DNA from 2 places in the Halanaerobium sp. genome. Region 2 is predicted to be linked to the other one. Evidence: riboswitches for the same ligand, from Rfam matches in the RefSeq annotation. Region 2 holds a riboswitch; the other holds the start of a gene.
What was found. Region 2 has a riboswitch for FMN ahead of CI949_RS03530 (ECF transporter S component). Riboswitches for the same ligand answer to the same signal wherever they lie in the genome.
Positions count from the first base shown of each region.

Region 1: linked by a shared signal. The riboswitch ahead of ribD (bifunctional diaminohydroxyphosphoribosylaminopyrimidine deaminase/5-amino-6-(5-phosphoribosylamino)uracil reductase RibD) and the one ahead of CI949_RS03530 (ECF transporter S component) in region 2 are both predicted to bind FMN.

Region 1 covers NZ_QBLR01000085.1:2,528-5,948, reverse strand. The annotation lists gene CI949_RS10080 (hypothetical protein) at 1-1,188, shown strand, start outside; FMN riboswitch at 1,243-1,359, shown strand; gene ribD (bifunctional diaminohydroxyphosphoribosylaminopyrimidine deaminase/5-amino-6-(5-phosphoribosylamino)uracil reductase RibD) at 1,581-2,729, shown strand; gene CI949_RS10070 (riboflavin synthase) at 2,784-3,421, shown strand, end outside.
Region 2 covers NZ_QBLR01000017.1:1,791-5,211, forward strand. The annotation lists gene CI949_RS03525 (MBL fold metallo-hydrolase) at 1-626, opposite strand, end outside; gene CI949_RS03530 (ECF transporter S component) at 688-1,233, opposite strand; FMN riboswitch at 1,312-1,433, opposite strand; gene CI949_RS03535 (SpoIID/LytB domain-containing protein) at 1,499-3,421, opposite strand, start outside.

The DNA of each region.
Region 1 (3,421 bases), on a different contig from region 2:
AGGGTGGAGCTTAATACTCTGAGTTTCCAAAATAACAGTGATCAGAGTATTGAACTTAACGGGGCAGAAATAGAATTCAGCTGGCAGCAGATTTTCAATTACCTTAAAGATGGAAAATTTTTAGCTAAAAAAGACATTACAGCAGAAATAGACAAATTTAGTTTTTATGATCTGCAGCAGAATAATCATTTTGACTTTTATAACAGCAGCCTCAGCTATCAGGGGGAGATCAATTCTCAGTCTGTTAAGGAACCACTGCAGCTGATTAAAAATAATCATCGCTTAAATATTGCAAGTGAAGAAGTAATTTATGATTATCCCTTTTATCGAAGTTATGGAATTACTAAAGCTAACTGGGAGCGAATTTCTACTTTTAGAGACTTCGCTTTTAACGCTGATTATCAGAGCCAGAATCAGAAATTAACTGTAAATAATTTTGCTTTAAAAAATGAATTTATTGATTATCAACTTGATTTTGAGACTGTGCTGGAGGAGAGAACAGAAGCAGAAGTGGAAGCAGCAGAGACTTCTAAAACAGAATCTGAGCCTGAAGAAATGGCAGAAGAAATGGAAACAGCACTGGCAGAAATTGTTCTTTACAGCCGCCAAAATCAAAAACTGATTTTAAAAGAGCTGCAGAGTAATTATCAACTTGCTCTAAATGGTGAGTTAATAAATCTCTCTGGAAATGAGCTGTTTAATCAATTTTCCTTTGCCGAATTAAATCTCGATTCTGATTTTGCGATGTATTTAGATTCGGAAAAAAAGAATTACCAAATTCAGAAATTTGATCTTAATTTCGATCTAAGTGATTTTCAGCTTGTCCTGAAAGAAAATTTAAGTCAGGAAGTAAATCAGAGCAGTTTCGGTATTTTAGCTCAAAATGGTGAATTTGAACTCAATATTGATTCTTTAAATTATCTGCAGCAGTTTAACCATCCGAAGGGCAGAAGCGAATTAGATTTAATTTCAAACTTAATTGATGCCCGGCTGAATGCAGAATTCAATTATAGTGAAGAGGTACCTTATATCAGCAGCTCACTACTTAAATTTAAAGCTAAAAATCAGTCTGTAGAACAGCTCCTTTTATTTGCTCAACTTCTAAATGGTGATAATTTTGAGCAGGATGAAGAGGGATATTATCAGCTGGAGCTCTGGGGAAGACTGGATAATTTAAACTTTGAGTAAAATTTAACTTTACAATTCAAGCTTAAAATGCTAAAATATAACTAGAAAATTGAATATAACTAACGAGGATGGGTGAAATTCCCTACCGGTGGTAATAGTCCACAAGTCCATTTTGGATTGATCTGATGAAATGCAGAACCGACAGTAAAGTCTGGAAGGGAGTTAGATTTTAAATTTATTAATCTAATTTATTTTGTATATTTATGGCAGAATAAGTGAATTTTTTAGCTGTTGATAGATTTAAATAAAAAATGACTATTAAAGTCCTTCCAGTGATGGAGGGGCTTTTTCTATTTTAATACTATAAAAGATTTTAAAAATATTTTTGAATATCTGGGAAAGAAAAACTATCAAATAAAGAGTGATAATCTCAGAAGTACTGGAGGTATAAGATGCAGAATTTTTCAATTGATGATCAAAAGTATATGGCCCGGGCTTTAAATCTTGCCCGCAGAGGTGCAGGAAGTACTTCCCCAAATCCTATGGTGGGAGCGGTTGTGGTTAAAGACGGAGAAATTATTGGTGAGGGTTATCACCAGCAGTATGGAGGGCCTCATGCAGAAGTCTTCGCACTCGAGGCTGCAGGAGAAGCTGCCCGCGGTGCTGATATTTATGTTACACTTGAACCCTGCAGTCATTATGGCAAAACTCCACCCTGTGCTCAAAAAGTTATTGATTCCGGGATTAAAAGAGCAGTGATTGCTATGGTTGATCCGAACCCTGAGGTTGCTGGCAGAGGAATTGAAATGCTGAAAGAAGCGGGGATAGAAGTTGAAGTCGGACTTTTTCAGGAAAAAGCTGAAGTTTTAAATGAAAGCTTTTTGAAATATATTCAGAGTGAATATCCCTTTGTCTATTTAAAAAAGGCTCAGACCCTGGATGGATATATAGCCACCAGCACTGGCGATTCTAAATGGATTACCAACTCCAGAGCCAGACTGGAAGGTCATAAATTAAGACACCGGGTTGATGCAATTATGGTTGGGATTGGTACAGTGCTGGCTGATGATCCCTCGCTAACTGCCAGACTGGAAGCTGAAAGTGGAATCGATCCTTTAAGAATTATTCTGGATCCTCTGCTTGATATTCCGCTGGATGCTAAAATTATCAATCAGCAGTCAGAGGCCGAAACTCTGATTATCTGTGCCGATGATTTTCCTCCTGCCAGGGCGGCAGCAATCCACGCCAAAAAGAAAAAATTAATGGAAAAAGAGCAGGTTCAGCTTCTGAGTTTTAAAGCTGAAAATGATGGTTATTTTCAGCTCAGAGAAATTTTAAAAAGCCTGCATCAGCGTAAAATAAGCAGTCTCCTGGTTGAAGGAGGAGCGAGATTAAGTCATACATTTCTGCAGGAAGATCTGGTCGATAAATTTTATTATTTTATTGCTCCTAAAATTTATGGAGGCAGTGACGGTATAGCTTCTTTCTGCGGCAGCGGTCCCAAAATGATGTCAGCTGCAGTTGAACTAAAAATTACTGAACAGAAAAATCTGGGAGATAATATTCTATTAATTGGAGAAAGGAAAAATACTCAAAGCTGAGTTTAGTTTATAAATATGCCACTGAACTGTGGACTGAACTGGGAGGTGAATTTATTGTTTACCGGTATAATACAGGAAAAAGGGAAATTTTTGCGCAAATTTAAAGGCAGCAGCAAATATCAGCTGGAAATTAAGGCTGAGAAAGTTCTAAATGAAGTAAAAAAAGGAGACAGCATCGCAGTCAATGGGGTCTGTCTGACAGTAGTTGATTTTGGCAGTGATTATTTTAGGGCGGATGTGATGCCTGAGACTTTAAAAGCTACCAACTTAGGTGATTTAGAGCGGGGATCAGTTGTTAATTTAGAGCAGTCTCTGCGGCCAGATGACTTTATTGGCGGTCATTTTGTCACCGGACATGTTGACAGCACAGCACCTGTTAGGTCAATTAAAAGTGAAAATAATGCTAAAATTATAGAACTGGAAGTTGATCAGGAGACAGAAAAATTTATTGTTCACAAAGGCTCGGTTGCCTTAAATGGAGTCAGCCTGACAGTGATGGGAATTACAGACGGTATTTTAAAGATTTCACTGATTCCAGAAAGCTGGGCAGAAACAAATCTTTCCGAACTTGCTGCTGGAGATTTGGTTAATATTGAGACTGATATGCTGGGCAAATATGTTTATAAGATGCTCGGGAATAAGACCAGTCAAGCGAGAGCTGAGACAGAGATGTCGAAAGAGTTTTTAGCTGA
Region 2 (3,421 bases):
TCCACTGCCTGGTCAACCGACATGTGAGTTGGGTGTTCTTCAAAACGAAGTGCATCAACTGCTGCATATTCTATACCTTCCAGGAGTTTTAAAGAACTCTCAGAGATTTTACTGCAGTCAGTTAGATAGGCAAAATTATTAATCCGGTAAGCAAGTATCTTGTTGTCCCCATGATAGATTGGTACCGGTTGAACTGTTAAATCTTTAAAATGCATCTCTTCTTCAATCTTCTTTAAAATAACCTGGGGAACTCCTCCACCAGGATTTTCTTCGGAAAATATATAAGGAAAAACTTTTTTTATATGATTTAAAGTTTTATGATCACCATATACAGGCATTTCTTTACCCTGAAACCAGTTTAAAGCCCTGATATCATCAAACCCCATAATATGATCTGCATGAGCATGGGTCATCAAAACTGAATCAACATTTTTTATTTTATTAGCAATTAACTCCAGCCTCATCTCAGGCGGAGTATCAATTAACAAATTATATTCTTCACTTTTTATATGAATCGATGTGCGCATCCTTTTATTCTTTGGATTATTTGACTGACACACCTCACAATCACAGGCAATTACAGGTACCCCGTGGGAGGTTCCAGTTCCTAAAAATGTTATTTGCAAAAAAACAACCCCTCTCATTAAAAATTTTAACTTAAAAGAGGGGCATTTGTCAAACATTTAACTAATTTATTTGCTTTAATAATCCCTTATTTCTCAGGAAATTTGCCAGTTTTTTATAAATTAAAACTGTAATAATCGAGTTAATTACTGCTTTGGTTAAATTAAATGGTAAAATTCCGGGCAACATCATCTGTAGAACCTGTTCTCTGGGAATCCCATAAAAGATTGGATTAAAAATCAAATTGGCTCCTGCCATCACAACTGTCATTGCAATTGAACCAATTGCAAGTCCTTTAATTGCTCCGACTTTGTTATGGTGTTTTTGATAAAAATAACCTGCTGTACCCGCAAAGACACCTGTTGCTAGAAAATGCATAAAAGCCCCGAAAGGACCTCCCAGGCCTGTAAATACTGCCATTAAAATTGATAATATAAAGGTAGCCCCAAGTGCGGCAGCTGGCCCAAACATAAATGAAATGATTAAGATTGGAATATCTCCTGGTTCATAAATTAAAAATGGTAAAAACATCGGAAAACGAATCAGCAGCATTAATACCAGTGAAAAAGCTGATAAAACTGCAATTGTAGTAATTCTTTTTGTATCCATCTTTTCTCTCCTCATTGTTTATTTATTATCTCCAATTAAAACAAAAAATTAGCCCATTTTTACAGGGCTAATCAATTATCAAATCTTCTTTATTCCGGACTGTACCGTCGGTACTGGAATTTCACCAGTTCAGCTGAAGCTCGTGGACTATACCACCGGTTTGGAATTGCTTTTAAGCTCACCAGACCCTGAAGATAATATTTTTTTGTCAGTTTTATTATAAGCAATTTTTTCCCAAAAAGCAAATTTTTGATTAAACAGCTGCTTAATTAATTTTTTCAATTTCTACTCCGGGATAAAAATGCTTAATAATCTCCTGGTAATTCCAGCCTGCAGCTCCCATTCCTGCTGATGCTGACTGGTCAAGACCAAGATTATGACCCCAGCCGGAGCCGTAAACATAAAGTTCTTTTAAATAACCATTCTGATCATAGTGGCTGTCAAAATAAAAGCGGCTGCTTTTTAAACCCCCGAGTACTCTTCTGATCTGGGAGACACTGTAATCTTTACTTTCCTGATCACTGTAAATACTCAGTGAAGTAATTGTCCCACCCTGAGCTCGCTGATTGACCTCTATTTTTCTAATTTTATTTAGCTCGCTCCTGTATTCTATAACTTCTGCAGGAACTCTTAACTGCCAGCGATAATTACTGCTGCCGAAATCTTTAGAATAAGATTCTGGAGAAGATAAAAGCCACTGCTGCAGCTCAACTGGGGCCAGCGGAAACTCATAATCATCATTTTTCATCTGATTTGCCCCCCGCAGATAATACAAATCTGCAGACCAGATTTGATCACTGCGCTCTGTAAAACCACCACTGTTGCTGCTGAAAACAGCTTCAATAACTCTACCTTCATAGACTGCACTTTCTCCCTGAGTTGATAAAACTGCTTCTGTAGTGCGCTCATTTTCACTCATTATCCCATTATAGGCTGCACAGTGAACACTTGAACAGAGATCATAACCATCACTGCTGTGGCGTCCTAAATTGCTGAGCGTATAACTTCTAGCTGCTACAGCCTGGGCCTTTAAGGCTTCCTCTGGCCAGCTGGCATAAATTTCTGAAGGAACTACAGAAACCAAATAGGGTGTCAGTTCAACCTGATTAATTAGGGTAAACTCTTCTCCTTCACCTTTGATGATCATATTACCTCTGTACTGTCTGTTGCCGCTCCCCTGCCAGAAATATCCCTGACCATAATTAATATTATAGACATAAAAGGAAGAATTTTGCTGACTGCTGTAAATCTGATATTCAAGATCAGAGCTGCCGAGCCTTACTCTTTCCTCCTCAGTTCGAATAAATATTGATCCAGCTTCTATTTCGAGCAGATAATTTTTTCGCGGCTCAGCTCGATAGATAATTTTACCATCATAAACTACTGAAAAAGGATCTGAATACTGGAAAAGAAGATGTTCATTATTTTCCTGGAGTCCAATTCTCAGCAGCTGATTTTCTTCCTGATTTTTTAGTTCTTCAACTTCACGCCAGGAAGCCTCTAAAGTAAACGGATTAATTTCTTCTGGTTCTTCTTGATCTTCAGCATCAGGTTTTAGCTGAGGATATTTATCCTGATATTGATTAATTTTCTGATAGGCTAAGTCTCTAAACCAGCCATAAGAAAGGGTCCGCTGCCAGTAATTATAAGCTTCAATTTCTTCACCGGCAAGTTCAAGCATCTCAGCCATATTTTTAAAGAGATATGTCTGACCTCTATTTTCCTCATAGGCTGACTGATAATTATTAAATGCCTGCTTAAAATTATCCTTTTTCCGGTTTAGTTCTGCACTAAGTAGATAAACTTCCGACTGATTAACTTTTAAATTAGTGATTTTCATCAAATATTCTTCTGCTTTATCAAGGTTATCTAAATCTAAATTATTCTTAATCAAGTAATAATATTTCTGGTAACGCAGAGATTCCTGCTCCAGCTGCTCATCAACCTTATTTTCCAAAATATAATTTGAGGCAAGCTGATTGTTGAGCTCATAAAAATTAACTGCCAGATCCAAATAGTCCTGGTTCTGATTACTTAAAATCGTTAACTGCATCCGCGTCTTATTTTCTGCCTGCAGTTTATTCTGATCATTATAGATTACAGCCAGATTACGCCTGCTTTCTAAATTAAACGGAGAAAGTTCAATTATCTCCTGATAATAGTTTTCTGCCGTAGAATAATTCCCCTC